2 regions of the Paenibacillus sp. FSL M7-1414 genome follow, and region 1 is predicted to be linked to the other one. Evidence: riboswitches for the same ligand, from Rfam matches in the RefSeq annotation. Region 1 holds a riboswitch; the other holds the start of a gene.
What was found. Region 1 has a riboswitch for glycine ahead of gcvT (glycine cleavage system aminomethyltransferase GcvT). Riboswitches for the same ligand answer to the same signal wherever they lie in the genome.
Positions count from the first base shown of each region.

Region 2: linked by a shared signal. The riboswitch ahead of sdaAB (L-serine ammonia-lyase, iron-sulfur-dependent subunit beta) and the one ahead of gcvT (glycine cleavage system aminomethyltransferase GcvT) in region 1 are both predicted to bind glycine.

Region 1 is NZ_JBBOOS010000001.1:5,312,782-5,328,650, forward strand. Features, by position in the region: gene MHH92_RS23065 (AraC family transcriptional regulator) at 1-1,393, opposite strand, end outside; gene MHH92_RS23070 (endonuclease MutS2) at 1,921-3,924, shown strand; gene MHH92_RS23075 (cysteine-rich CWC family protein) at 4,063-4,314, shown strand; gene MHH92_RS23080 (mannitol-1-phosphate 5-dehydrogenase) at 4,375-5,520, opposite strand; gene MHH92_RS23085 (PTS sugar transporter subunit IIA) at 5,517-5,951, opposite strand; gene MHH92_RS23090 (BglG family transcription antiterminator) at 5,948-8,050, opposite strand; gene MHH92_RS23095 (PTS mannitol transporter subunit IICB) at 8,089-9,543, opposite strand; gene gcvH (glycine cleavage system protein GcvH) at 9,963-10,355, opposite strand; glycine riboswitch at 10,699-10,821, shown strand; glycine riboswitch at 10,825-10,925, shown strand; gene gcvT (glycine cleavage system aminomethyltransferase GcvT) at 11,142-12,278, shown strand; gene gcvPA (aminomethyl-transferring glycine dehydrogenase subunit GcvPA) at 12,275-13,630, shown strand; gene gcvPB (aminomethyl-transferring glycine dehydrogenase subunit GcvPB) at 13,762-15,201, shown strand; gene ptsP (phosphoenolpyruvate--protein phosphotransferase) at 15,439-15,869, opposite strand, start outside.
Region 2 is NZ_JBBOOS010000001.1:518,384-534,252, reverse strand. Features, by position in the region: gene MHH92_RS02535 (L-lactate dehydrogenase) at 1-314, shown strand, start outside; gene MHH92_RS02530 (PAS domain S-box protein) at 479-3,187, opposite strand; gene MHH92_RS02525 (acyltransferase) at 3,867-4,427, shown strand; gene MHH92_RS02520 (ABC transporter permease) at 4,522-5,256, opposite strand; gene MHH92_RS02515 (ABC transporter permease) at 5,258-5,974, opposite strand; gene MHH92_RS02510 (ABC transporter ATP-binding protein) at 5,971-6,885, opposite strand; gene MHH92_RS02505 (HAMP domain-containing sensor histidine kinase) at 6,971-8,482, opposite strand; gene MHH92_RS02500 (response regulator transcription factor) at 8,539-9,222, opposite strand; gene MHH92_RS02495 (alpha-glycosidase) at 9,451-11,211, shown strand; gene sdaAA (L-serine ammonia-lyase, iron-sulfur-dependent, subunit alpha) at 11,395-12,372, opposite strand; gene sdaAB (L-serine ammonia-lyase, iron-sulfur-dependent subunit beta) at 12,362-13,051, opposite strand; glycine riboswitch at 13,189-13,325, opposite strand; glycine riboswitch at 13,330-13,454, opposite strand; gene MHH92_RS02480 (hypothetical protein) at 13,589-15,265, opposite strand; gene MHH92_RS02475 (LolA family protein) at 15,474-15,869, opposite strand, start outside.

The sequences.
Region 1 (15,869 bases):
GGGTGAACCGAACTGCCGAAGGAAGGAGCTCACCTACCATATTGTTGACAGCAAACAGCAGCAGATCGCGATCCTGTTCCTCATATCGGGTCCCTTCCAAGGTATCGATCTGGAGCATGAGTACACCAAGACTCGCCCACCCTGTCGGGAAATCGTACAATTCTCCCTGATATCTGAAATCTTCTTCCGAGATTTTACCTGTCAGCAGTTTGGTCATAAAAAACTCCTGGAGGTGCACATGCTGCCCCTTCATCTGCTCACGCATCGTTTTCTCCGAGCTGAACAAGGTTGACAATTGCTCCTCAATATAGATAAATTCATCCTGTCGGCGTCCTGACGGAGCAACTGGGGAATCCAACCCCTTCGTAAATTGCAGCAGTCTGGAGATCGGTGAGTACATCCGCCGACTGCCGTATATGGCGAACAATCCCGTTACACATAACATGACCAGTGTAGCGATACCGGTAACCAATGCAATTTTCTGTGACTGGGCCGTAATCTGTCCAAGAGATACAACGGACACGTATAACCAGCCATTGAGCGGAGATTGCCTATAGCTAACCGCCACTTGATTACCTTCCACCTCCGCACTGAAGAAACCCTCTGGCTGGCCCGTCGTTTGCACCATTTCCTGAATTTCCTTATTCAGCCCGTCATATTTCCCGCCTTGCTGCATATCGTTCAGAAAATACTTCTGCTCCCGATCCAGAACGTACATATCTCCAGAATTCGTATTTCGGCTCAAGTAGGTACTCAGTTCCGTATCGGCGATATCAATTACAAGAAATCCCTTTGGTTTCACATTGGTTGGTATCATCGGGATTTTGAATACCATACTGACCACATTATCCGATGATATAAGAGCAGGTGCCTGTTCGGGTGTTAGTTCACCCATACCTGCTGACACAGGTACACTTTCTTTGGCTGAACTGGCATTCTGAGTGACCCAGAACAGGCTGTTGGTATAACTTAGGTAGGAGCCAATTCGGTCTCGAATGCTGAAATCATCCAATTTGCCAAAAGAACGCATCGAAACGACCCAATCTTCATCCAGATTGACCAGATAGGCTTGGTCAATGTTCGTAACCGCTTGCAAGTTGTTAAAACCTGAGGTCAGATCACGAATCTCTTGGAATTCGCTGCTGTCTAGTGGTTTCTTCATCGCTTGTAGTACCAAGGGCGAATTAACATACTGGATGGATGATAATTGCAGGCTGCGCAGAACTTGTTCCACCCTCATTTGGGTCTGATGCAATATCTGAAGATTGCTCTCACGCACTTTCTGTTCAATGTCACGTGATGCAATCGTATACGAGACCGAACCAATAACAATGACCGGAAGGGCTCCGAGGATCAGGGTAAAACAGAGCAAACGCAGTAAATACTTCGGCAAGAAGAGCATCCTCCTTTATACGTATGTTTATTAAAATAAATCGCTTTCATTGGATTAATTTACTATTGTTATTTTAAAACCCATTCTTATTCAAGTCCACTCATTTATTCTAAAGGTTGACTTCAAACCAATTTCCAGTTTATATTGGTTGCATATTCCTCAATCAAAGGAGAGATTTTTAATGTCGGTGAATGTTCTTAACTAACCAAGTTTAATATTCAGGAGTTTGGCCTTTCATTGCGCTTGTGCCCGTATGGCATACGTGTATTTCATGATGCGCCAGATCCCTGTACTTAGTTAAGAACAGCGGATATCATAAATCGCCTCCGGGATTGTAATTGTCCGGGTCTATTTCCGCGCTGTGTTCAGCGCGGATTTTTTAATATAGACCTGTAATGGACTTTGCTTTCCCATACGTTTAGGGCGGAGAATGACGTTTGTTCATTCTCCGCCCTTTTTGCGTTTTCCAGGAATATGTTTCAGCGCGTCAACTGAAACCCCAATTCAAATTCAAGGAGAGATTACGCATGAATGAGAACACATTAAACAGTTTGGGCTATCCACAAATTCAAAAAAACGTTGCAGACTGCGCCCTGTCTTATCTGGGCAAACGTTATGCCAGAGAACTAAAACCGATGGCAGATGCTCACCTTATTCAGATTCGCCTGGAAGAAACAGCAGAAGCGGCTGCGTTGATTCGCTTCGGGGCCAGCATCCCCCTCCCTTCACTCGACGGAATGGAAACCATTATGGATCTGCTTGGCACCGGTTATCTATTCAGTGAACGTGATTTCAGTCATCTCGCGCAGTTCCTGCGGAGCTGTGCACAACTCATGAAATACATGGAGGGTAAATCTGGGGCCGCTCCCACCGTCAGTCGTTATGCAGCATCCATGATTCTGATCGAACCTTTGCTGAGTGAGATCGAGCGCTGCATCCATAGTGGACGCATTCGGGATCAAGCGAGCAAGGAACTGATTCGAATCCGCAAAAAAATGACCGTGAATGAGGAACGTATGAAACGAAAGCTTGATTCGCTGGTGAGCAAACATCGCTCCATTATGCAGGAGCATGTCATCAGCCAACGAGGAGGAAGAACGGTTCTGCCCATTAAGAAAGAGTTCCGTAAACAGGTGAAAGGCAGTGTGCTGGATGAATCCGGGAGCGGGCAAACCGTATATATCGAACCCGTTGAGTTAGTAAGTCTGCAGATGGAATTGGCTGCTTTACAAGCGGAGGAGTCCCGAGAGGAGATGAGAATTCTCGGTGATTTAACCTCCCTGGCCGAATCATATAACCGTGAAATCGCTCTGAACACCGAAACGGTAGGTGTAATGGACTTCCTGTTTGCCAAAGCCAAATATGCGGCCACCATGGATGGGCGTACCGTTCGAGTCAATACACAAGGCCAAATCAGCCTTCAACGTGCACGTCATCCGTTCATGGGTTCTTCCATGGTTCCCCTTGATTTTGCCATCGGCAGAACATACTCGTCGCTCATTATTACGGGCCCGAATACCGGTGGTAAAACGGTCGCGCTCAAAACACTTGGTTTGTTAACCCTGATGATGCAATCCGGTTTGCTTATTCCGGTAGAGGAAGGTGGCGAGATGGCTGTTTATAACGAGGTAGCGGTTGATATTGGTGACGGACAGAGTATGGAACAAGCACTCAGTACATTCTCTGCACATATTCGCAATATGATTGGCATACTGGAACAGGCCAATACGTCGACTCTGGTGCTCATTGATGAGATGGCTTCCGGCACAGATCCCGGTGAAGGTGTCGGATTGTCCATCGCCATGCTGGAGGAACTTCACAGCCGCGGAGCAACCGTTGTGGCGACAACACACTTTGGTGAAATCAAACATTTTGCAGCTGCCACGCCAGGATTCGAAAATGCCCGTATGGAATTTGACACCGTTTCTCTCAAGCCGCTGTATCGATTGCGTATCGGAGAAGCTGGTGAAAGTTACGCCTATTCCATTGCATTGAAGCTGGGCATGCCACAGCGAATTATAGAGCGCTCCAAGTCCCTGTCCGATCAAAGTATTTCGAGAGATCGTACATTAGGATTCACGTCACCTCCTTCGGAAACTAAGGCCCTGACGCCTGCTCGTTCTGGTACAGAATCAGTCAGCCCAGCAGAGTTATCCAGAAAGAACCAGTCGAAACAGTCAAAGGATCCAATCCGTCTCAACAAAAAGACAACAACCAGAGAGTCGGATTCTCCTGCTCCTGCCAAAACTTTTCGCAAAGGAGATCGGGTGTATGCGGCCTATCTTAATCAGTCGGGCATCGTCTGTGATGTCGAGGATAGCCGTGGAAATATCGGGGTCATGCTGCGAGGACGCAAAGTCAAAATCCATAAGAAACGCCTGACTCTGCATATATCTGCCAATGAGCTTTATCCAGGTGACGATTATGATTTGGACATTGTGCTGGAAACAAAGGAAAATCGTAAGAAACGTAAATTGATGGGACGCAAACATGTGGAAGGCCTACAGATCGAATTACCGCCTGAAGAATAGCCGATGGGAGAAACAGATGTGGTGAAATGGAAGTCATATATACACAGTAAAATTCATAATCACCAACACATTTCTGTTATACTGGGACCAGTATGTTCAACTTCAGCTCGTAGCTATTCACAGGGAGGGAAGAACCCAATGTCTGCGGAACAAGACAATCAAGAGCGCAGCAATATCGATGTTCTTATCTGCCCATTATGCGGGGAAGCTAATCGATGTTCCTATGCCGCAGGACATCCCCATTCGGAATGCTGGTGTAACCGGGCTACTTTCCCCGAAGGTGTATTTGACCGCATTCCGGCAGAGCAGCGCCGAAAATCGTGCATATGTCAACGCTGTTTGGATGACTATGCCGATAAACACCAACCAAAAGAAGAGCCACACAGTTAACGACTGTATGGCTCTTCTTCATTATGCATCATCTATACTATTAGCTGGCTAACACTACTCTTACATTTGGTTATACTGGGCAACAGCCTGTTCAAGCACCGGATGTTGCTCATCCATGGACGTATAATGGTGGAGGGCAGCTGTAATCCCCTTCTCGCGGATCATATCCTGCAGTTCAACTGCTTCCGGATCATCGGAGACATCGAACTTGCAGGCTGCTGCCATGCCCATAGCCAGATAAGTTGTTTCGCTTCCATCCGCATAGGCCTGAAGGGCCGGACGAACCAGACGATCATTTGGAGACAACTTGCGTAGCGGAGAACGACCAACACGAGTAACCTCATCGGTAAGGTACGGGTTGACAAACCGTCCCAATATTTTGAAAATATACTGCTCATGTTCTTCCGGGTTGAATGCAAAACGCTTCACTAGAACTTTTCCAGTTTCCTGCAAAGCACCGTATACAATCGATTTCACCTTCTCGTCGGCAATAGCCTTCTGAATCGTGTCATACCCGTGCACATTACCGATATATGCTGCAACGCAGTGTCCTGTATTAACAGTGAACAGCTTCCGTTCGATATACGGCTCCAGATCATCGACATATACAATGCCCTCAACCGGTTTGAATGCAGGAGCCATCTGGGAACGATCTACCACCCACTCGTAAAAAGGCTCCACCTGTACATGCAACGGATCTTCATGATGCTGAATAGGCACTATCCGGTCTACGGCTGAATCTGGAAAATAAACGTACTGATCTGCAAGGGAACGCACTTCTTCATTGAGCAGAGCATATACATGCTCTTTCAATTGCGTACTGGCTCCAATGGCGTTCTCGCAAGCAATAATGTGAAGCGTGTTTTGAACCGGACCGGAATTCAATCTTTTCTCAAGTCCCTTCGCAATACCTGGTGCAATATGTTTCAGCACGCCTACGCCCACTGCGGTTGTAATCAGATCAGCTTCCACAACGGTTTGGGCAACCGTCTCCAGCTGGGTCCCATCGATTGCATTTACGCCTCTAACGGTCTCTTGATCCTTGCTCTCGTTAGCCAGTTCCACTGTATACTGTCCCCGTTGCTGAAGAGCGGTTACCAAGGTCTGATTCACGTCGGAGAAAACCACCTCATACCCTGCGCGGGACAGAATCAAGCCGATAAACCCGCGTCCAATGTTACCTGCGCCAAAGTGTAGGACCTTCATAGCTCCATTTCACTTTCCAGAATAGCGATTACTTCTTCGGCTGTTTTCGCCAGACGCAGGGCCTCCATATTCTCATCCTCAGCACAGATCACGGCGATGCTAGTCAAGATCTCCATATGTTCCCCGCCTTGAGCCGCGATACCAATGACCATATAAGCCTTTTCTTCGCCAAAATCAACACCTTGAGGATACTGAATGACAGAGATACCTGTGGATAAAATGAAAGCTTTGGATTCCTTTGTACCATGCGGAATAGCCAAGCCGTTCCCTACATAGGTCGAAACAATCTCTTCTCGTTCAATCATCTTCTCAATGTAATCAGCGGTAATATGTCCCGCATCCTTCAGAATCTGCCCTGCCATACGAATCGCTTCATATTTGTCCTGAGCCGTCGCATTCATGATGACTTTATCTGTTGTTAACATACTCATAATGGTTGACCTCCAATTTCGGTTTTACTGCGATAAAATCCAACAAGTTCCTGGGACAGGTAATGAATGAGTTCATCCCTGATTCCCTTTTCCAGCAATGTAATCATTTCTTCCTGTAATAACAGTGCGCTGATCTCACTGAGAACCTCCAGGCTTTCCTTGGATAATTCTCTGGGACCGAGCATCAAGAGGACATGGGTAACTCCTGTCGGATCATCCGGCGTACGAAGGAGTGGCTCAGTGAGTTGAAACAAGCTAATGGACGGCCTGTAGATCCCCTCACTGCGTGTATGAAACAGCGCAAGTCTTGTGCCGGGAATCTTCTGACTCCCCACTGCCTCACGTGCCTCCAACCGTTTCGCGACCTCCTCCGGTTCCTTCAATACACCAGATCCATGGAGTACGTTGCACATCGCATACACCGTTTTATAGAATCCGATATCCTGGTTATCCAGCGGGTACACCTGAAACTTGCCAATAATTCGGACGATTTCAACTAAAATAGCTTCCATTCCGTCAGGGTCCGAGTAACGACCTGTTGTCTGAACCTCTATTTCACGGGGCTTATTATGCTGTCGTTGTAATGTTGTTGTTCGGATAAAATGACGCAGACGTTCGCTCTCTTCTGCCGTAAGCAGTGGACTCACTTTGTAATACTGATGCTCATCCATCGGCAGATCAACAGTGGATAACACCAGATCATATTCATCTGTAGGTATCCGGGCAGCTTCATACCAAGACACGCTGTCCATGATCCGAATCTCGGGAATCTCCTTGGACAGTCGGCTGGAGAGCATACGTGATGATCCGATTCCGCTTGTACACACGATGATTGCCCTGATCTCACGTTTCAGTGCACGTAACCTCTCGATGGAAGCGCCAAAATGCATGACCAGGAAACCAATTTCTTCATCCGGAACTTCTGTGCCTGGCCAAGCTTGATGCACGGATTGTTTGACCTCTTCGAAGAGAGAATCATAATCCTTGCGAATCTGCTGCAGTAGCGGATTACGAATCATCTGTTGCCCTTCAATTCGCTCCATGACAGGTTGCATATGACCAAGCAGACCTTCACGAAGCAAACGATCCTCATGAAAGGCGTAATGTGTTCTCGCCTGCATCTGATCAATCAGTGAATGTACCCTGTCCAGTAAAATCAAATCGTCTATTGGCAACAGCCGCGAAGAATGAATCCGCTGCTCTGTCTCAACTAATAGTCTGTGAAAATAAGCTTGCTCATCTTGGGAGAATGTCAGCCCCAGCTGGGTCGATAACACACCACACAAGCGGGAAGCCATATAAGGCGGAACCTTCATCTCATCCTGCTCTGCGACTTCATCTCCCTTGTTCTCCAGGGGAGGTATACGGCCAATGCCAAAGCCTTTACGAATACGTACAACCGCTACGGATAATTGAATCAGCAACTTCATGTATTGGCGTTCCGGGATGTTCTCCAGCCATTCGATGTCTGGTTGCCATAATGCATTTTCGACCGTAAGCACATCACCGTGTCCAATCATATCCAACAATTTTTGGTTTACGATGGAGCCTCCCTGTTCTGGCTGTCTTCCGAATAGGTCCGACTCATCCAAAAATTCGAGAGCAAGTGCAGCTATGGCTGTGCGATGAATCGTCTCACTTCCGTTAATCTTGACGCCATATCCACGTCTGCGAACCAGCTTTAGTCCCGCCTGACGAATCCGTGACTCCAGATCGTCCAGATCAGTGGTTACGGTGGATACGGTCACTTTCAGATCCGAAGCCAAGGCGAGTAACTTTACAGGCTCCGGTTCATCCAGCAGGATGCAAAGCATGAAGAGCTTACGCTCTTCTGGCGTAAAATCTACATATTCTTTACCCTCTAGTTGCTGGCGCAATACAGCCAGATCATCGGAACCGGCATCGATTCGGATACCGGTTCCTGATTTTTTTTCCAGCTTCATGCCCAAAGGTTCAAGCCATTGTTCAATCATTTGCAGCTCCCGGTGAACCGTTCGGGTACTGACCTTTACTTCAACGGCGATTTCGCCGGCAGTGACTTCATGTGGATGCTCCAGCAGGAACTCCACGATTTCACGTTGTCTTTTGGTAATACTCATATCTCAGCCTCCGGCTCAGGGAAAACAAATGCGTGCAATTACTTCAGACGTTCAACGAGCGCATCGTATTCCGGGCTTTTTAGGAAGTTGTCGATGGATATATGTTCTGCGTTCGGCGCAACGGAGCGGGCACGATCGGTCAATACTTGTTGTGTGATCACCACGTCTGCATCCGGCGGGATATCACTGATAGCCGTATTGGTCACCGTAACGTCAATCCCCTCTGCCTTCATCTTCTTGCGTAGAATGGAAGCACCCATGGCACTTGACCCCATGCCTGCATCACAGGAGAAGACAATTTTCTTCACGTCTGTTTTGAAGGTAGAAGAAGCCATATCTGCGGCTCTGTCTGCTTCACTTTGATTAGCCGTAATACCAGCGTTTGGCAGGGTTCCTTGACTCTTCATGTCTTTCATCCGACTGGATGCGGACTCCAGATCTTCGTCCTTTTGTTTACCCGTTTTCAGCAACACTGCTGCAACCAGGAAAGAAACGACGGCTGCTACAAGCACCCCTGCGAACATCGGCAGGTATCCACCTTTTGGTGTTAAGAAGAAATACGCGATAATACTACCCGGTGATGGTGCTGAAACAAGTCCTGCTCCGGTGAGCATGAATGTTAATGTACCTGCGACGCCACCCGCAATTGCGGCAAGAATCAGAATCGGTCTCATCAGAATGTAAGGGAAGTAGATCTCATGAATTCCCCCGAAGAAATGAATGATTACGGCACCCGGTGCAGAAGATTTAGCCATTCCGCGTCCGAAGAAACAGTAAGCAAGTAAGATACCAAGTCCCGGACCCGGGTTTGATTCAAGCATGTATAATACGGATTTCCCTAATTCTCTCGCTTGATCTGTTGCAATCGGTGTCAGAATCCCGTGGTTGATTGCATTGTTCAGGAACAATACTTTACCTGGTTCGATGATTAGGTTGACCAGCGGCAGCAAACCAAGATTCATTAACCCTTGTACCCCGGCAGATAATACTTTGCTAATCGCTTCTACAGCAGGTCCGATGCCCAGTAGCGCAAAAATCCCCAAGATTCCGCCAATAATACCGGCTGAGAAGTTGTTAACCAGCATTTCAAATCCGGCTCTAATTTTACCTTCAATGGATTTATCGAACTTTTTGATAATCCATGCTGCCAGTGGTCCGGCAATCATGGCACCGAGGAACATCGGGATATCACTACCCACGATGACCCCGATGGTCATAATGGCACCCACGACACCACCACGCTGACCATGCACCATCGTACCTCCGGTGTAACCAATTAACAGTGGCAGCAAATATTTGATCATCGGATCAACTAGCTGTGCAAGCGTCTCGTTAGGGAACCAGCCTGTTGGAATGAACAGAGCCGTAATTAATCCCCAGGCGATGAACGCTCCCATATTTGGCATGACCATACCACTCAGGAATCGGCCAAAACGCTGAACACCTACCCGTAGCCCACCTTTGGAATTGGACGATTGGTCCAAATTACTCATTGTATTATCCTCCTTGGATCAAGTGATTATGATTTATGAAAGGGGTATCATTTCTCCCCTGCTGTAATCCTAAGCGAGAATGCTCTCCTGTTCAATGAAATGAAAGCGTACTTTCGTCATGAACAATGATGACAACATTAGGTTATGTAATCGTTTTACTTGATGCATAATGGCTGAACCCATTGGTACACAAGGATTTTCTTGCCTATGACTTTTGTCATTTCCAGAATCATTTTCTAAACTATAGCTTGGTCCAATCAGGTGATTTACATCCACAATCTGCTTCATTCCACATTCAAAACCATTCTTGGAAAGCACAAAAAACCTGTGCAAGCATCCGGCTCACACAGGTCGAAACAATATGAAGCTCATATCATTTAATTATAAAATATATGTTAATAAGTACAAGTTCGTTGATACTATTCTTCCGTATGTTTCCGATACGCGTCTGCATTCATCAATGTAGACAATGCTGCTGTCAGATCTCCCTCAACACGGATCTCAATCATCCAGCCTTCCTCGTAAGGAGAGCTGTTCACAAGTTCAGGTGAGTCCTGCAACGAATCATTCACCGCAATGATTGAACCAGTGACGGGAGAGAACAAGTCCGACACCGTTTTGACCGATTCGATCGTTCCAATGCTGTCCTCTGCTTTTACATTGGTTTCAAGGTCAGGCAATTCCACAAACACAATGTCACCCAGCTGATGCTGCGCGAACTCGGTAATGCCAATACGTACAGTATCCTCCCCTACGGTTTGCACCCATTCGTGCTCTTCACTGTACAGGAAATCACTTTTCAATTCGCTCATCGATATCCGCCTCGCTTTTCATTAATGAGTACATGCGTTCTTTGACCTTAACCTTTTTCCCAGAACATAGCGTATGATATTTTTGAATCAAATGTCAAGATACCTCACAATTTATTTGCTGAACACCTCTAAATCCTGTAACCGGATTACACTCTTTCTTCATATACTGGTGAATATTAGAATAGTAAGCGTAGTCTTTTTAAATATACGAACAATAACATAAAAAATAAAATAAATATTCGGTTTTAAATCATTATCTATGATATCGTTCTTGACATCGGTAGTGGATTCACGTTTTAATGAAAGGAGTAAATGTGTTTATTGGACTATGTTATACCCGCGGATGAATGTAAAGGGAGAGATTACCCGTGACACCCGATTCGGGATGTACATGAGGTAACGCCGAAGGAGTAAACCACCGATAAGCGGAGGTGAATCTCTCAGGCAAAAGGACTTTTACGGGACGCAACTCTGGAGAGCATCTATTCGCCCTGTGCGGGCGTTATGATCACCCAAGGGGAAACCTGCTGCACAACGCAGCGGGGTAACTCTCAGGTACAAGGGACAGAGCCTTAGAATACAGCGTGCTACTTGGCATGCCGATTCTTTGGCCTGTCCTTTTCCTTTTTCCCAAAAAACGAAAAACAGGATGTAGAATGGCGCTGCCATAGCTGCCTTACCATACTTATGTGATGAAAATATCTAGCTGAAAATTTAAAAATACCCTGGTTCATTGATCCACGATTGTATATCCGGCCGGCTGACGGCCCATGACGAGGTGATTTGATGTCTGATTTGCTTAGAACACCACTCTTCCCACTATATCAGCAATATGAAGGCGTACGGTGCATTGATTTTGGAGGCTGGGAGCTTCCCGTACAATTTAGCGGAATCCAGAAAGAACATGAAGCGGTACGCGAGCGTGCTGGACTGTTTGATGTATCCCATATGGGCGAATTCACTGTACAGGGTGAGCAGGCTGAAGTTTTTTTGCAACAAATGATGACTAATGATGTGACCACGCTGGTTCCCGGTCAAGCCCAGTACACCCTGATGTGTTATCCAGATGGCGGTGTGGTGGATGATCTGCTCGTGTATAAGCTGGAAGATCAGCATTATATGCTTGTGGTTAACGCCTCCAACATCGACAAGGATTGGGCGTGGCTGCAAGAGCACTTGATCCCCGGCGTAAGCATGACCAATGATTCGGAGCAGACGGCGCTACTCGCCTTGCAAGGTCCACTGGCTGTAGACATTATCGGGAAAGTTACAGATACGGATGTAAGCTCGATTGAACCGTTTCGTTTTGTGCAGGATGCTGAAGTATGTGGAGTAAAATTACTGTTGTCCCGTACCGGTTATACCGGTGAAGATGGCTTTGAGCTATATGTTCCTGCAGATCAGGCCGCTGTGGTCTGGAATGGGTTAATGCAAGCCGGTGAAGGTCACGGACTTGTACCGACAGGCCTCGGTGCTCGGGATACACTGCGCTTTGAAGCAAAGCTCCCTCTGTATGGACAGGAATTGTCGGCAACTATCTCTCCGCTTGAGGCTGGTGTTGGCATGTTTGTGAAGCTGAATGCCGGACCTTTTATCGGACACGAAGCCTTGTTACAGCAAAAAACTGACGGGCCCGCCCGCAAACTGGTCGGCATCGAAGTGTTGGAGCGCGGTATTCCCCGCCCCCACTATCCGATTTACGCCGAAGGCGTACAGATTGGTGAAGTGACAACAGGCACGCAATCACCTACATTGAAGCGTAATCTGGGGCTTGCCCTCATCGACAGCAAATACGCTGCGCTGGGAACCCCGCTTGAGATTGAGATCCGCGGCAAGAAACTAAAAGCCGAGGTCGTGAAGACCCCTTTTCATAAACGGACACGTACGTCGAAGACACCTACTCAAGGAGCTGATCAAGCATGAGCAAGCACCGTTACATTCCCATGACTGAACAAGATCAGAGCGCCATGCTCGCAACCATCGGTGTGGATACGCTGGAGGATCTGTTTCAGGACATTCCAAAAGAGATTCGTTATCAGGGCGAGCTGCCCGTATCCTCCAAACTTGATGAATATGCGCTGACACGTCACATGTCCAAACAAGCTGGCGCCAACGCCAATTTCGAAACACACGCCAGCTTCCTCGGCGCTGGCATATATGATCATCATGTTCCTTCCGTCATCAATCATGTCATTTCCCGTTCCGAGTTTTACACTGCCTACACACCTTATCAGCCTGAGATCAGCCAAGGTGAACTACAGGCCATTTTCGAATTTCAATCCTACATCTGTGAATTAACCGGTATGGCTGTAGCCAATGCCAGCATGTATGACGGCGCAACGGCTTTTGCGGAAGCCGGTAATCTGGCCGCAGCGGCAACTCGTCGCAAACAGCTCATCGTATCCCGTACCGTTCATCCGGAAGCCCGTCAGGTATTGCAGGCATATGCGCACGGACTCCGTCTGGAGATTGTCGAGATTGGCTATAAGGATGGCGTCACTGACTGGGATGCCCTGCAAACCGCCATATCAGACGATACCGCTGCTGTCATGATCCAGAGTCCGAACTTCTTTGGTGCCGTGGAAAATGTGAAGCAGGCTGCCGACCTCGTGCATGCGCACAAGGGCCTGCTCGTTGTAAGTGCCAACCCGCTATCGCTGGGTCTGCTGGAAGCCCCAGGCAAGCTGGGTGCCGACATCGTTGTAGGTGATGCGCAGCCCCTCGGCATCGCCGCTTCACTCGGCGGTCCGACATGCGGATATTTCGCAGTATCCCAGCCTCATATGCGCCGAATTCCTGGCCGAATTGTAGGCCAAACAACCGATCGCAATGGCAAGCGTGGTTTTGTACTGACATTGCAAGCACGTGAACAGCACATCCGACGCGAAAAGGCGACATCCAACATCTGTTCCAACCAGGCTTTGCTTGCACTCAGCGCATCTGTATATATGTCCATCATGGGTAAACAAGGAATGATTGATGTCGCGGATCTGAATTTGCAAAAGAGTCATTACACCCTCAATACATTAACTGCGATTTCTGGAGTTAGCCTTACTTTTAATGCACCAACATTTAATGAGTTTGTTATTAAGCTTCCTGAAGGAACCGACGTGGATACTCTTCAGTTGAAACTGCTGGATGCGGGCTTTATTGGTGGTTACGAACTCGGACGTGATTACCCGGAGCTTGCCGGACATATGCTGATTGCTGTTACCGAACGGCGCACTAAGGAAGAGATTGACGAATTCGCACGAGCATTGGAGGGATCGCTGTGACTCAGGAAACGACGACGACAACATCGGTACAAGGACAATCGGAAACAGGTACCTCTGTCTCCACTTCGGTTCAACCTGAGAAGGATACAACATTTAGTGCACAGACCTTATCTCCTGCTTCGGAACAATCATTGATTTTTGAACTCAGCAGCCCTGGACGTGTCGCTTATTCCTTGCCAGAATGTGACGTTCCTCGTCAGGCTGCCGATACGTTGATTCCCCGGGAAATGCTCCGTTCGGAAGCAGCAGCACTGCCGGAAGTGTTTGAGGTCGATGTTATTCGACACTATACCGCTCTGTCCCGCCGCAACTTCGGCGTAGATAACGGATTCTATCCACTGGGCTCTTGTACGATGAAATACAATCCGAAGATCAATGAGGATGTTGCCCGTTATAATGGATTCGCCAAAATCCATCCGTACCAGCATGAATCCAGCATTCAAGGTGCACTAGAACTGTTATATACGTTGCAAAACGACCTTGCAGGTCTGACAGGTATGGACGCTGTGACCTTGCAACCAGCAGCTGGTGCCCATGGAGAATGGACTGGACTTATGATGATTCGTGCCTACCACGAAGGTCGTGGCGAACAACGTACCAAAGTCATCGTGCCCGATTCTTCGCATGGTACCAACCCGGCAAGTGCAACCGTTGCAGGATTTGAAACTGTGACGATTCCATCCCGCGCAGACGGACTGGTCGATCTGGACGCACTCCGTGCAGCAGTCGGTTCGGATACGGCAGCATTGATGCTGACAAACCCGAATACACTTGGTCTGTTTGAGAAAGACATTCAGGAGATTGCATCCATCGTACACCAGGCTGGTGGCTTGTTGTATTACGACGGAGCCAACTCCAATGCCATTATGGGCATTACCCGTCCGGGTGATATGGGCTTTGACGTGGTGCATCTGAACTTGCACAAAACGATGAGTACGCCACATGGCGGTGGTGGACCTGGCGCCGGACCAGTCGGTGTGAAGAGTCGTTTAGTTCCGTTCCTGCCTAAGCCCATGGTTATCAAAAATGATGATGGTATGTATGCATTCGATCGTGAAGGCGATCAATCCATTGGCCGGGTGAAAGCCTACTACGGTAACTTCGGTATATTGGTACGTGCCTATGCCTACATTCGCACCTATGGACCGGAAGGCTTGCGCCGTGTCTCTGAATGTGCGGTACTGAATGCTAATTATATGATGGCCCGCCTCGCACCATACTACGAGATTCCGTATCCGGGTGTATGCAAACATGAATTTGTCATGTCTGGTCGGGGTTTGAAGCAATACGGTGTGCGCACACTTGATGTTGCCAAGCGATTGCTTGATTTTGGATATCACCCGCCTACGGTGTACTTCCCGCTCAACGTGGAGGAATGCATCATGATCGAACCGACAGAAACCGAGAGCAAAGAAACGCTGGATGGCTTCATTGATACGATGATACGGATTGCCAAAGAAGCGGAAGAGACACCTGAATTGGTACTGAACGCACCTTACGGAACACCGGTCACTCGTCTGGATGAAACCACCGCCGCTCGCAAACCTGTACTGAACTGCGCGTGCAGTTAAGCACTAAGTGTATTACTAATCATGCTCTTGCTGATGTTAACTACACCAGTAAGAGCATTTTTTTGGCTAGACATTACAGGACCTTTCTCCTCCTACTCCCCTTCTAATTCCTATACGTTCGAGCAACAAAAAAAGCCAGTACCCGCTGTAACAGCGGATACCGGCAAAATCGCTGCATCAATGCAGCTCATTATCGGAAAAAGAAAAACCTCAAATCCGGAGGAAACCCCGGCAAAATTACGCTTGAATGCTTTGAACCAATTCAACAACTTGTTCAGCCGTTTGCATATCCAGAGCTTTAGCAGCCAGTTCCTGCATATCCGCACGGGACAGCTTGGTGATCTGACTACGAGCTGGCAGAATGGAGGTTGCGCTCATGCTGAACTCATCCAATCCAAGACCAAGCAGCAATGGAATTGCTGTTTCGTCTCCTGCCATCTCACCACACATGCCAACCCATTTGCCTTCACGATGCGCTGCATCGATAACCATTTTAACCAAACGCAAAATGGCTGGGTTGTAAGGCTGGTACAGATAAGCCACTCGTTCGTTCATGCGGTCAGCAGCCATCGTGTATTGAATCAGATCGTTCGTTCCGATACTGAAGAAATCCACTTCTTTGGCAAATTGATCCGCCAGAACTGCAGTCGAAGGAATTTCGACCATGA
Region 2 (15,869 bases), 4.8 Mb from region 1:
ATATCGCACGCAAAACAAAGGATGCCGGCTGGGAAATCTTTACCCGTAAAGGTTCTACCCAATTCGGAATCGGCAATGCTCTCGCGCATATCACTCGTTCCATCCTCAATGACGAACACAAGATCATCGCCGTATCGGCTATTCTGGACGGAGAGTACGAGCAACATAACGTCTGCGTTGGTGTTCCTGCAATCATCGGTGGCAATGGTATTCAAGAGATTATCGAATTGAATCTGGATGCAACGGAACGTGAGAAATTCAACAATTCCTGTGAAATCCTATCAGGTAACATCAATCGTCTGACACTGGTATAAGCCATTCGTGTACAACTCCACACTGTATGCTTCAGCTCAACTTCAAAAGCCGGCCAACGCAAACATGCCAATAACACTCCATCAGTGGAGGATTATTGGCATGTTTGCGTTTATTATTTTTCACAGCCAGATGAATCAATTTCATAATTGATTTGAGTAGTTGTTCAATTTGGTGCAAGCTGAGGTTCGTCCCTTGGTCCCCATTGCTGTAACACTCGCTTCAACTCACTCAGCATAACCGGTTTGCTAATAAAATCACGCATACCAATCTCCAGACAAGCTTCCTTATCTTCACGTTTGGCATTGCCTGTAACTGCGATGATTGGAGGTATGCGATCCTGTGGAATTAGGCGGTGTAACAGGTCTGTCGCCTTCAGTCCATCCATCACAGGCATATGAATATCCATCAGGACAATATCATAAGCATTCTGAGAGATGGCATCGATTGCTTCCACACCATTGGTACATACATCTGCGTGGTATCCGAGCTTCTCCAGATATTCTCGTAAAATCTTCCGGTTCACCGGATGATCCTCCGCCACCAGAATACGCATGGCGACCTCATCACTCTGACGTGTACGATCATGATGGAACTGACTTGCTGTCTGTTCTGCTGAAGCATCTACACTCGCCGCAGGAACAGCAAACCGGAAGGTTGAGCCTTCCCCTTCTATACTCTCGACACTGATACTGCCTCCCATAATCTCCACGAGTCGCTTGGAGATTACCAGTCCCAGTCCGGTACCACCATACTTCCGGTTAATCACCGGATGTAGCTGAGAGAAGGACTGAAACAACTGATCCAACTTGTCAGCCGGGATGCCAATTCCCGTATCTTGCACCGCAAAATCAAGAACACTGTCTTCAGGCTTTCTGCCCTTGATAATATCCACGGCAACCTCAATGCTTCCCTGATCTGTGAACTTGAGCGCATTGCCAACCAAGTTCACCAGAATCTGCCGAATACGTATGGCGTCACCGACCATGAACTCAGGGATGCTCGGATTGAGACGATATCTGATCTCCAGATGTTTCTCATCTGCACGCGGTTTAAACAGTTCGGCAACCTGTTCCAGCATCTTGCGTAATGCAAATGGTTCATAAGCCAGTGCCATTTTCCCGGATTCCAGCTTACTGAAGTCCAAAATATCATTAAGGATGTTCAGCAGAGCATCGCCGCTGTCTCGAATAATCTCGGCGTATTCACGCTGTTCTTCCGATAAATCGGTACCGATCAACAATTCTGTCATCCCCACGATCCCGTTCATCGGTGTCCGGATCTCATGGCTAACCATCGACAGAAATTCCGACTTGGCCTGAGCTGCCAGCTCAGCTGTCTCTTTGGCACGTACAATTTCACGTTCGCCAGTCACATCATTAAATACAACCACCGCGCCCTGAATCTGTCCCTGTTCAATAATCGGCGTCACCTGATACTGCACCAGAAAGCTGCTGCCATCTTTACGCCAGAACACATCTTCCTTGATTGAACGTATCTGTCCATCCAACACGGTCATGTGGATCGGGCATTCTTCTTGTGGCAAATGACTTCCGTCTGCACGGGTGTGATGGATGATGGGATGTGAGTTTTTGCCAATGAATTCTTTCGCCTCATAACCGAACATCGAAGCTGCTGCTGGATTCATAAACATGGTGATTCCATCCGCATCCAAACCAAATATTCCTTCCGTAACCGTGTTGAGAATCAGCTCATGTTGCTTGCTGAGCTCCTGAATCCGTTCCGTGTATTCCTTGCGCTCGGTAATATCGGACACGATTCCATAAACGCCCACCATTTCCTTATCCACAATAATGGGCACATTCGTAACAGATACTTCAATCTTCCGACCACTTGAATTAACGACTCGGGTCTCATAATATTGCGGTTCGCCTTGCTTCACCATGTCAAAATAATGTTTGCCATATTGCACTTCGCATTTATCCAGATTGGATAAAAAAGATTGACCAATAAGCTTATTGCGCGGAATATCCAACATTTGCACCAGTTTGCTGTTCACTGCGCTGTATTTACCTTCCAGATTCAATGAATACACAGCTGCCGGGTTATGTTCGAACAACGATCTGTATCGCTGACGGCTTTCCCGAAGACGTCTTTCCGCATCCTTATGCTGGGTGATATCCCTGCTGATGCTTACAATCTGGACACTCTTGCCACGCTCTCCAGCAACAGGTTTCGCCAATGTCTCCATCCAGATATAATGTCCCTTCTTGTGCAACACACGCATCTTGCAGCCATTGCCGATCTTGGAAAGATCCATAGGGTCCGGATAATCTCCCGAATAACAATAATCCTTGAAGGACTTTCCTATGACTTCCTCCGGCTTATAACCCAGTAAGGTGTACACGGAAGGGGAAACGTATAACAACTCGCCATCCATAGCACAAGTTGTAATCAGATCTTGTGCATGGTCAGCCAGCACCTGATATTTCTCCTGTGCCTCCTTAAGCTCACGTTGCACTTCCAGGATATCGGTAACATCTTTGGCAATGCCATAGATTCCTACAACTTCTTTTCCCTCCGTTATAGGCACATACGTTATCTCTGCCTGTTTCAGGGAACCATCTTTATGATAAAAAGTAATGGGATTACTGACTGAACGTCCAGCCAGTACCTCTTTAATGTATTGTTTACGTGAATTTTCACTGTCCGGAGGACAGATCTCACTCTGATTCATACGAATCAAGTCATCCAGTGTATACCCAGATATCCGCTCTACCGAGGGATTAGCATCAATATAGTTTCCATGGATGTCCATTACATAAATGGCATCCGGATGGTTAAAAAACAGTGATTGGTAAGAACTTCCCTCAGAAATAATGCGCTTCAGGGTTTCCGTTTTATTAATATCCAAGGCTTACCCCTCTTTTCTCAGCCAATATCTTCATCTAACAGCAGGGATTAATTATCCCTTACAAAAATGGGCCTACCCTCGAATAACCATGTAAGCCTGCCTAGAAACAGCTTTTTTTATTTTACCAGATTCTCGTCTCATTTTGCTTACAATCTATGATTCAATTCACATGATGTGTGAGGTAATACTTGGAATTTTGATTTACTTAGGAGGCGCCTTCAAAGGCAGACAATTTATACAAGGATCAATGTAAGCCTCTAACAAGCTTGAAGTTCAATTCCAAGTCAGCTGATTCTGGCGGATGGCTAAACGATTTTCTAAAGAACTCAGGACATCTTATTTGGCGTCCATGCGCCCTTTGTAAATTTTAAGGAAAGTCAGACACGTTAATCCCCATAATCTCCTGTCATATACGCTGCAAACGGTTGTTTCATTGGATATAACATGTCTCAGGTTCCTTAGATTGCTGAGATCACTTCAAATCCATGATTAAGACTCCTCAGATTCGTTAGGGAGTTGAGAGGATGAACCCGACCCCCGCCTGAAGCAAATTTTCTCAAAGAAAGAGAGATCATCTGCTCTTATGATGCCTCGATATAAAATTAACGATACATTTTGTATCAAAAAGGCTATAATCTTTAAAAAAAGTTTTTTTGATTACGGAGAGGACGGATGAATCATGCTGCCCAACAGAGTTAAAATTGTTTACGGTAAACTAAGAGGTTTGGCCATCTTTGGTAAAATCCAGCCCTCTATGGGCCTGCTGCCACGAATCAGGGGTAAGGTTTATCTGAATAAATTGGGTGACTTGCAGGTGGGAAAACGTCTTAACATCATAGGCAAACCTTGGGGAACCCAGTTAACCGTGGTCAAAGGTGCGCGATTAACCATTGGCGATGACGTCATGATTAATGCAGGTGTGGGGATTGCCGCTAACGTTGAAGTGACCATCGGCAATAACGTCATGATTGGTCCTCGAACAAGCATATTCGACAGTGCCTACCACCGAATTGACTCGCTGGATGACGGGAGCCAGACTGCCAAGCGGATTGTGATTCAGGATAATGCCTGGATTGGTACAGGCGCGCTTATTTTGCCCGGAGTGACCATTGGCAGAAATGCAGTTGTGGCAGCAGGAAGCACGGTGACCAAAGATGTACCCGAAAATACACTTGTAGCCGGGGCACCAGCTAAAATCATTCGGGAGTTGACCATTCATGATGGGTGGGTCAGACATTAGAAAAAATCCTCCTGAAGCATACATACAATAGAGCTTTGCATGTTTTGCTTAAAGAGGATTTTGATCTACGATAACCAAATGTGTAACGGATTATTCATATTTCTTTTTTCGCAAAATACATCATGCCGATTCCAATAAAAATAACAGCACTGCCTCCAACAACCGCCAGCATTGTCATCAGTGGCACGTTGTAGGCTCCGAAACCCGCGCCATCCACGGGCGTCATCAGAATCATCGGTTGTGCCCATGGATAATACGGCCCATATGTCGCCGAGTTTACAATGAGAATATTCGGTATGGTCAGTGCAAAATTCAGTGCGAGCGGTGCGGCAAAGCTGCTCCACACCAATGAAACGAACATCTGCAGGGCAGCCAAGGGTACACAGGCCAGCAACCCAAGCAGCAGTTTTCCTACCAAGAATCCCCAAGGTACTGGCATCGTAATGCCATGAATCATGCCTGCCAGCAGAATGGACATCAGCAATAATACTTGCGTGCCCGCCAGAAGCATGAGTACAATCGTCAGTTTACCTGCATATACACCTGAACGTGTGAGCGGTAAAACCAGCATCTGCTTCCACCCTCCACCTGCATGTTCGAAACGGCAGACAAAGGACGTAAACACACCAGTAAGCATCGGTAACAATAACAATCCGTGCAGGAAAACCATCGTGGTCATCAATACCTGCCAATTGCCCGATGGCGTGGACAACAGTCCGATGAGCAGCGCAATGAGTGGACTCAGCAGAATCAGGAGCCATATGGGCGATTTGCTCATTTTCAATCGTTCAGCGGACAAGATTCGGAAGTACGTTGTCGCAAAGCTCATATCAGGCCACATCCTTCCGGCTAAAATGCACCATACCCAGCAACAGGATTAATAACCCTAGACCTGCCCCCATGCCTGCATACAGGTATGGATTAGGCCCATTCCAGGCCATCTGTGCCCAAGCGAGCGGAAAGCTCGGTGAGATACTGAGTGAGAACATACCCGTTATCGCGAGAACGATGCCCAGGGTGACGGGAAGCGCCTGATTTTTGTTAACCATCGTGAGCCACAACTCCAGTGACAACACCGGAAGTGCACCAGCCAAAGGCAATAGCCCCAGCTTGATCGCATGTGTCCAAGGTATTTCGCTGGCATGGAATCCGAGGATCAGACCCAGACCTACAATTCCTGCGGTTAGCAGCAGGCAGGAGATCACCAGCAGCACACAAGCAAGCAGGAACTTGGCTAAATACACGGCTGGTCTGGGAATGGGCATCGCGAGCAACTGTTTCCACGATCCCTGTTCATGCTCAACATTAGCGATCATGGAGCTGAGAATGGTTGCTCCCAGCATCAGAGACAAGGGCACAAAGACAACCACATTGCCCAATAATCCGCCCCACAGGTTATCTGCATACTGCTCTTTCAGATAGTCCAGCCGTAAGCCAAAATTAAGCGCCTGCATCGCTGTCAATCCAAGAGGGGCCAGAAAGACAAGAAACCAGATCCCTTTCCCCCGAATCTTGAGCCAGTCTGACGATAATGCACGCCCGGTCATATGGAAGCCCCCTCGCCAATGACCCGCATGAACAGATCTTCCAGCGACTGACGCTGTTCCTCTACACGATACACATCATGATCCTGTTCAATTAATCGGCGCACAAGCAGTGCCACTGAACTGTTATCCATATAAGGGAAAGTTAACGCAGCACCTTGTTGCTGACCAAATTGTCCCTGTTCTCTCGCCAGCTTCATAGCCTCTTCCGGCTCGGAAACCGTTAACCGGATAGAGCTACCCGTCTGACTATGCAGACTTGCGATAGTATCCTGAAGCACCATCTTGCCTTCACGGATAATACCAACACGACTTGCCATCTGTTCGACTTCACTCAGCAAGTGGCTGGAAACCAGAACGGTAATGCCATGTTCCAGAGGCATGCGTTTGATCAGTTCCCGAATCTCCTGAATACCGGCAGGATCAAGCCCATTCGTTGGTTCGTCCAGAATCAGCAGCTCTGGTTCACCCAGCAAAGCGCTGGCAATACCCAGACGTTGCTTCATCCCAAGGGAATACCCCTTCACTGAACGTTTAGCATCCTTGGTCAGATCTACAATGGACAGCACTTCAGCAATTCTTGATTTTGGTACATTGATGATGCGGCGCAAAGTTTCCAGATTCTCTACTGCGTTCAGATGTCCGTAATAGGATGGGTATTCGACCAAGGAACCCACACGGCGCAAAATATCCATGCGATCCTTGCGGATATCCTTGTCGAAGACACGGATCACACCTTTGGTTGGTTTAATCAAGCCGAGAAGCATGCGAATCGTTGTTGTTTTGCCGGCACCGTTGGGACCGAGGAAGCCGTAGATATCTCCCTTTTTAATATGCAGATCAAGTTCACGGACCGCTGCACGGTCCCGGTATGTTTTCCATAGATTAGCCGTTTGAATAATATTTTCACTCACTGTATGATCACCTCGGAACTATCGTAACCTTCCAAGGTTAAAGCCAAAGTAGTCTCTAGTTTAAGTTTAGTTTAAAAAAGCTATTTCAGCGGTTTGTTGTTCCCCTGTTTCCCTTACCACTGTAGATATATGTCTGGACACCCGTATCGGAACTGTCTACCCGCTTGCGCAGACCCATCTCACGAATCAACAGGTCTACAATGGATAAGCCTAGACCTGTGCCTTTTGTGTCGGAATTCGGTTGCATTCCCGGACCCCGATCCTGAATAACGATGGCCGTCTCACCCTGAATCTCCTGAGTAGATATACCAATATATTTCCCGCTGGCGGCATGACGGATCACGTTTTGGAACAAATTATCAAGAATACGGCGCATGCCCTGTTCATCCATATGCCAGATCAACGGTTCCTCTGGCAGGTCAATATCAATCTCAAATTGCTCTTTCTCCCAGACCGGGTACCAGGCGGCCGCCGTTTCCCTGACGATCCGCAGTATATCTTTCTCTTCCAGCTTCAGTGTATATTTCCCACTCGTGAGCAAATTGTAGGATAACATGTTGTCGATGAGCCCGCCGAGGTCCTCCATCTTTGCTTCCATGCGATGTAATGAACGGTCACCTTGCTCGCTCAGCTCTTCCTTGTGCAAAGCATGCATATGTCCACGAATCACCGTTAGCGGGGTACGCAGATCGTGGGAAAGCCCTGCAATGAGACGTTTGCGCAATTGTTCTTCCTCGCGTTCACGGTGGCGGCTGTCGGACAGTTGATGCACCATCTGATTGAAGGATTCTTCCAGTTGACCAATCTCGTCTGACCGGCGGATATCTACCGGAAGCGGGAGACCTTCCTTGCCTGTGGTCATCATGGCCGTCTGCAAACGAATAAGTCGTTTGCGAATGCGTGCGAAGAAGAGAATCGACATAACGATGAAGATCAGAAAGATAAGGGTCATTACGATACCAAGATACAAGAGTTCCATCGGCCAGTTACTCTGATTCATTTGCAGAAGTGACCGCGGCACTTCAATGATCATGAATCCCTGTCCTTTGTCCTGCTCAGCTCCGCCAATATATGCAACTACGGTCAGTGGATCGCGAAAGGAAGCTACTTTCATGAATTGCACCGTATTGTTTACATTCCATAAGGCTGGAATATATGTCTCTGTCGTTTGCCCGGAATCCAGTGACCATCTCAATGTCGTATCTGTCCTGCCATCCGGCGACGTGGATTTCAGAAGCGTTACATCTTCACCACCAAGAATAAAGAGGGTCTCACCACTCACATTCACACGATACATGGAAGATTTGGGATACGAGTCATGTAATTGCTCCAACCGGGCCTTAATCTCTTCATCCGAAGCACCATCCAAGTTCTTCGCTTCATGTGACCAGAGGTTACTGATCTTAGTAACATCACCGTAAGGAGCGGCACGGTTCATATTCGTGTCCGTGTTATTCACTACAACAATATATATAACGGATATGATCGGAAGCACAACGGGCACAAATAATACAGCCGCCAAGATCAGTAGGATGTATCTGGACATCAAGGATCGCCCAAAGCGAAGCTTGCGCCGCCCGGATTGCTTTTGATCCATGCTTCGTTCTCCCTTCCGTTCACCCTTCATGATCTTCCGTTCCCTGAACCACCGAATCATGGCTTCTTCACACGATATCCCACACCACGGACCGTCTGAATAACTACAGGATTGGCCGGATCAAGCTCCAGCTTTTCGCGTAGATGTCGAATATGTACCATTAAAGTCTTGTCCCCATCCAGATAGGGCTCGTTCCAGACGGCTTCATAGATCTGCTCTTTGGTTCGAATCATGCCCATATGTCGTAGCAGGTAGGCGAAGATGTGGAACTGTTTTCCCGATAAAATAATCTCATCCCCCGTCTCCTCATTGACAATCCGATTGTCCTTCTCATAGATGGAGAGATGATCCAGCTTCAGGGCTGTATCCGATGAGACCGCAGTTCCCGCCTTACGCAGTTGAACCTCAATCCGGGCAGCCAGTTCATCGGGGTGAAATGGTTTGGTCACATAGTCATCGGCAAAATCAAGACCGTGCAACTTGTCGTCAATGGACGTTCTGGCCGAGAGCATGACAATGGGCACTGCGGGATGTTCTTTTTTCAGTCGTTGGCCCACCGTAAATCCATCCAGCCCAGGCAGCATGACATCCAGAATAATGAGTGAGCAACCGACAGCAGCCTCCGCTGCGCCTTCACCACTGCCGAGCCATACCACCTCATAACCGCGCTCCTCCAGATCGGCTCTGACCCAAGTCGCAATTTCCGTATCGTCTTCAATATATAACAGTTTGGTTTTCATCCGAATATTCGTTTCCTTTCTGCCCCCATTGGGTTAATGATATATCTGAGCATCATCATGATAAAAGCTGTCTATAACATATGGATTCATGTCTTGTTGAGCAAATGTTGAAGTCCTTTACGTTACCACACATGCTAATTATAGCTTATCCATTAACGTTGGGAATGTCATATTAATCAAGTCTACCAAGTACATATCAGTTCTACACCTGACGGGAGGAATTTCATTATGCTGCTGGAAGCCATCTATCATCAACCGAAACGAAACTGGGCCTATGCCTATGACCAAAATACAATCCACCTGCGCCTGCGTACCAAAAAGAATGATCTGACCGAGGTACATGCCCTGACCGGGGATAAATATGCGTGGGATGCAACCAAAGCGCTGGTTCCCTTAACAAAGTTCACCTCTGACTCCATGTTCGATTACTTCGAGGGTGAGGTGAAACCTCCCTACCACCGACTGAAGTACTCTTTTCTGCTCAAAAACGGAGACGAACAGATCTGGATGACCGAGACGGACTTCCAGGAAAAAGAACCAGACGATCCGGGTCGTATGTTCCAGTTCCCTTATATTCATGCCGGAGCTGTATTCACACCCCCTGCATGGGTTAAAGATGCAGTGTTCTATCAGATTTTCCCTGAACGATTCGCCAACGGCAACCCGGATATTAGTCCGGAAAAGGTAGAGCCGTGGGGTGGTGAGCCGACACCTTTCAATTTCTTCGGCGGTGACCTTCAGGGCGTGATCGATCATCTGGATTACATCAGCGATCTTGGCATTAATGCGATCTACTTCACCCCCATCTTTGAAGCCACCACCAATCACAAATACGATACAGAAGACTACCTGCGGGTAGACCGGCACTTTGGTGACGCAGATACCGTGAAACGACTGGTCGAGCTGTGCCACGCACGTGGAATTCGCGTACTTCTGGATGCTGTGTTCAACCATTCCGGGAAGACATTTGCGCCGTTTGCGGATGTGCAGAAGAACGGAGAACAATCCAAATATAAGGACTGGTTCCATGTACACGAATTCCCACTGGACGTGAAGGACGGCATTCCTACGTATGAGACCTTCGGATTCGAAGCGCACATGCCAAAGCTGAATACGGAGAATTCCGAGGTTAAGGCTTATCTGCTGGAGGTTGCCGAGTACTGGATTAAGGAAGTGGGCGCGGACGGATGGCGGCTGGATGTGGCAGACGAAGTGGACGATGCATTCTGGCGTGATTTCCGCCGTGTAGTCAAAGCCGCTAATCCGGATGCCTACATTCTGGGCGAAGTATGGAACGAGTCTTCCTCCTGGCTGCAAGGCGACCAGTTCGATGCGTCCATGAACTATCCGTTTACCGATGCCGTGAATGCATTCTTTGTGAAAAATACGATGCACGCCGAACAGTTCGCAAACTCCATCGGGCGACAGTTATCCCGTTATCCGCTTCAGGCCAGCGAAGTGGCGTTTAACTTGCTCGACAGCCACGATACTCCGCGGCTGCTCACGCTGTGTGAAGGCGACCAGCGCAAGATGAAGCTGGCTGCGTTATTCCAGTTCAGTTATATGGGCGCGCCGTGCATCTATTACGGAGACGAGATTGGCATGGACGGCGAACACGATCCGGGCTGCCGTAAATGCATGGAATGGGATGAAGCGAAGCAAGACCGAGAGCTGTTCGACTTTTATCAGAAACTGATCTCCCTGCGTCATGCGCATCCTGCCCTGCGTGCAGAAGGCACCGTTCGTTTCCTGCAGGCTCGTCCCGATGGCAGCCAACTGGTATTTGAGCGACAAAATGAAGAGGAACGCATTCTGGTTCTGTTCAATCGATCAGAAGAGACGGCTATTGTCGAGCTGGAGGCCGGTGACGAGGAATGGACCGAGTTATTCGGCGGAAACCATCGTACCGCCAAGGAAGATGGCGTACTCGCCATTGAATTGCCCGCGTATGGATATGCCGTACTGAGTACGGCTGTGAGCCAGAACTAGAGTCATAATACACATTCATCTGAAGTCAAATATAAGTATCCTAACTTCGCTTCATCTGGTAGCATAAAACAAGCGTCCTGCATAACCCGGATTCGGGTTCGCGGACGCTTGTTTTTGTATTTTTGTATTCGCCGTTATACATCATAATGTCACTGATTTATATATCGGTGGTCCCGGTTCAGCTTAAACCTGAGTACCCTTGTCCACTTGAGCATTGTCCGCCCCACTTGTAGTTGTGTCAGAATCCGCTGGCTTCGACTCCGGCTCAGGCTCGGCACGCTTTGCCTTTGGTTTAGCCAGCTTTTGCATCATTTTGCGGCCTGTTGGTGTCTGGGCCAGTCCACCTTGGGCTGTCTCCCGATGTCGGCTCGGCATTGCACTGCCTACTTCCAGCATGACATCGATGACTTCGTCTGAAGGAATGGCACTACGCACTCCGGCCAGGGCCATATCAGCCGCAGCCAGCGCCGTAACTGCACCCAGTCCATTACGGACGATGCATGGGATTTCAACAAGGCCTGCGACCGGATCGCAGATAAGGCCCAGTGTATTTTTTAACGCCAAACCAACGGCATGAACAACCTGTTCCGGTGTACCTCCACGCAGTTCAACCATGGCACCCGCAGCCATGCCGATAGCGGAACCCACTTCCGCCTGACAGCCACCTTCGGCGCCGGAGATAAATGAATTGTTGGCGATAACATAACCAATCGCTCCCGCACAGAACAACCCGTTCACCAAATGTTCGTCCGTCCAGCCAAACCGCTCCTGTGAGCTAATAAACACACCCGGGATAATGCCGCAGGAACCGGCTGTTGGTGTTGCCACGATCCGACCCATGGAGGCATTCACTTCAGATACACACAGGGCATACGCCATGGCAAGTGCGGAAGCATCTCCTGAACAAGTCTCACCTTTGCGAATGTACTCGGCCATTTTTTTCCCGTCTCCACCTGTTAATCCACTGCGTGATGTCGTATCTTCCGTTAACCCTTTGCGTACCGCTTTCTTCATCACCTGATAATATTCACACATCTGTTTCACAACATCCGCTTCCGGTGTATTGGTCTCCTGAACTTGCTCCTCGATCATCAGCTGAGCAATGGTTTTGGATTCTGCTGTACAGATCGTATTCAGTTCGTGCAAATGTTTAAACCGCATCCGAATCAACTCCTCTCTTCAAATCAATGACACGAATGTCCAATACATGGTCCAGCTCCCTTAGACGCTTGAGCATATCAGGATTAGGCACGCCATCCATTTCCATCGCGGTAAGTGCTTCGCCATCACGGGCTTTCCGGTCCACCTGCATATACCCGATGTTAACCCCGGATGAACTGATCGTGGACGTTACCGATGCAAGCACCCCTGCTTTGTCCGCATGTCGCAGAACGAGTGTTGGAAACTCACCACTAATCTGAACACGAAAATCATTCATCGAATGCACGGATACGCTCCCACCACCAATGGATGCACCGATTAAGGAGCAGGCACGTTCTCCATGCCACAACTCAATTTTGACCGTATTTGGATGAGGAGCAGGTAGGCCACTTGTATAAAACTCAACCTCCATGCCCGCTTCCTCTGCGTATTGCTCTGCATCCGGGATACGCGGATCATCTGTGACATAATCCAGCAGACCACCGATCAGTGCCAAATCTGTTCCGTGCCCCTGATACGTATCTGCAAATGAACCGTACAGGGTCAGCCGGGCACGATCTGGCGTACATCCTAGCCACTGCCGAGCAATTCTTCCTAACCTTGCCGCACCAGCTGTATGTGAACTTGAAGGCCCCGTCATCGATGGACCAATAATTGAGAAAACATCTTTAAATCGCACTTGTAACCCTCCATTATTAATCATGATTCATATTTGTAAAATGTATTCGTCATTTCGATCCAGGAGTTTCATCCACAATGTCCCTTATTTAGATATGATGACATCAAAAAAGGACAGAAGAAGGCCTTAGGCCCTCTCTCTGTCCTCGATACCTGAGAGTTTCACGATCAGCAGTGTCTCACGACAAGGGTGCACTGCCTGCGATTACAGACAAGTTCACCGGGCTGACTGATCATATACCCCTTGGGTGGCGCAGTTCGCGCACTCTCCAGAGTTGCGTCCAACGATGGTACATTTACCTGAGAGATTAACCACTGCGCCGGGTGCGCAGCAGCTTGCTCCTTCGGTGCCTGAACACTAGCCATATTGCTCGGCTAACCCAGGTCTCTCCCGCTCGTTATCATCCGCTGTATTATTTTAATTCGATTCGAATTGGTACATTTCTAAGTTTTTGATCGTGTATACCCATAGAGTAATGTACAATATCATATATGTCAACAAAAGTAACGTGTAATTATCATAAGTTCGATGTCTATTTTAACTGAAACGAATAGCATTAATATTTCTCACTTCCGCTGAGGCACTCGTGACGTTGCTAGTTGTCGTAAATTGGATACTTATCGTGTATGCATTAGTCGTTGTAGCCGGGGATGTATCCACGTAAGTGTTGGAGGAAAGAAACCTCAACGTTCCCGAAGCATTACCGCTTCGTGAGAGCTGCAATTGATTAATTAAAACTCCATTACGTCTCAGATTAATGTTATACGCAATACTCCAGTTAGCCCCTACAACTATTGCTATTTGTGTACTATTATCGATTTTCACGCGTTGACCTGCCACTACAGGTACATTAAGTGTCTGAATCGTCGTTTCAGCTACTAATGAAAGACCCAACGCCGTGGTCTGGCTATCAGCAAACAAGGAAGAATCCGCAGGGGCAGAAGCTGCTGTCGATCCAGTAGCTCCTGTTGCACCTGTAACCCCTGTGACTCCGGTCGTCCCCGTTACGCCTGTCGCACCTGTAATACCAGTGACTCCGGTCGTCCCTGTTACTCCCGTTGCGCCTGTATCTCCAGTGACTCCTGTTGCTCCCGTCAATCCGGTTGCACCTGTAACACCAGTATCTCCAGTCGCCCCTGTTACGCCTGTTGCACCTGTAGCCCCAGTAACTCCGGTCGTTCCTGTAAGTCCTGTCGCGCCCGTATCTCCAGTAACTCCGGTCGTCCCCGTTACGCCTGTCACTCCCGTATCTCCAGTAACTCCGGTCGTCCCCGTTACGCCTGTTGCGCCTGTAACACCAGTGACTCCGGTCGTCCCCGTTACGCCTGTCGCTCCCGTATCTCCAGTAACTCCTGTCGTCCCCGTTACGCCTGTCTCTCCCGTATCTCCAGTAACTCCGGTCGCACCCGTTACGCCTGTCTCTCCCGTATCTCCAGTAACTCCGGTCGCACCCGTTACGCCTGTCGCACCTGTAGCCCCAGTCGTTCCTGTTATTCCCGTACTACCGGTGACACCTGTGGCTCCAGTAGACCCTGTCTCCCCTGTGCTCCCGGTGACTCCAGTCGTTCCTGTTATTCCTGTACTCCCAGTAATACCCGTCACTCCCGTAAGCCCTGTCTCTCCTGTGGTCCCCGTACTTCCAGTAGCGCCCGTGACTCCTGTCACTCCGGTAGATCCTGTCTCCCCCGTGGTCCCAGTGACACCGGTCTCTCCCGTCGATCCCGTAGTTCCTCCAGGAGGACCAGTAACTCCTGTCAGTCCTGTAACACCTGTAGCCCCTGTAGGACCAGTTGTTCCCGCAACCCCTGCTGTCCCTGTAGCTCCAGTCGCACCCGTTACCCCGACTAGACCGAGGTCCGCTCCTAACAATTCCTCAGACACCAAACGATGTGCCGTTACCAGTTGACCGTTCTGGTTTTTCCCCCATACGGAAATCTGAACTTCATCCTCCGCATCATCACCTGTGGTAAATATAAACTCAAATGCATCCAAATCTGCATAATAGTCTTTTGTTATAACCTGGTTAGGCAAAACATTAAACAATTCCTCAACGTATAGTGTGCGAACACCATTCAAATAATAGCCTTGAACCAGAACGGTAGAGAAACTAGTGAGACTCCGATTGTCTAATTTCACTGTAATTCTCTGTGTAGGACGCTCGCCGCTTCCCACCACTATATTATTTTCAATTGGCCCTGTTGATAAAACAGCCATCCTGCGATGCCCCCTTCTCCTGCCTCCATCACCAAATCAAGATTGTCTCCTATAAATATGCATATTGAACTGTAAACGTGAAGTTGCCCTCTTGCCTTTTTGGAATGGACTGAACGGAGATCGAATAGATATCCACCACACCAAAAGGAGAATATACAAAAAAAGCTGCCGCTTCGTTTCTGCGGCAACCTTATTATTATTCTTTAGCTCATCTAGACGGATTGGTAAGGGTCAGTTCTTCCGCCCAAGCTTGCAGCTTTGCCTTTGTCCATCCTTCGTTTTCACCCATGATGGAGTACCGCAAGCCATTCTCACTCCATGATATGTTCCGAATGCTCTTCATATATGAACCCTCGGTGTTACGAACCTTAATCTCGGCTTCATCCGGTATTAGTGTATCGTCCACATTTTCTTCCGGCATCTTGAATACCGTCAGGCTGACTTCTACCTTGTCGTTACTTACATAATACAAGGTTACTTCATCTCTGCTCAGCTCACCGCGCGATGTAGACATTTCGATCCGTGATAGTTCGAATTCTCCACTCATGTCCTGTAGGAACGGCTGTTCCAACGCTTTTTCCGCTTCCTCTAGGGTCACTTCGGA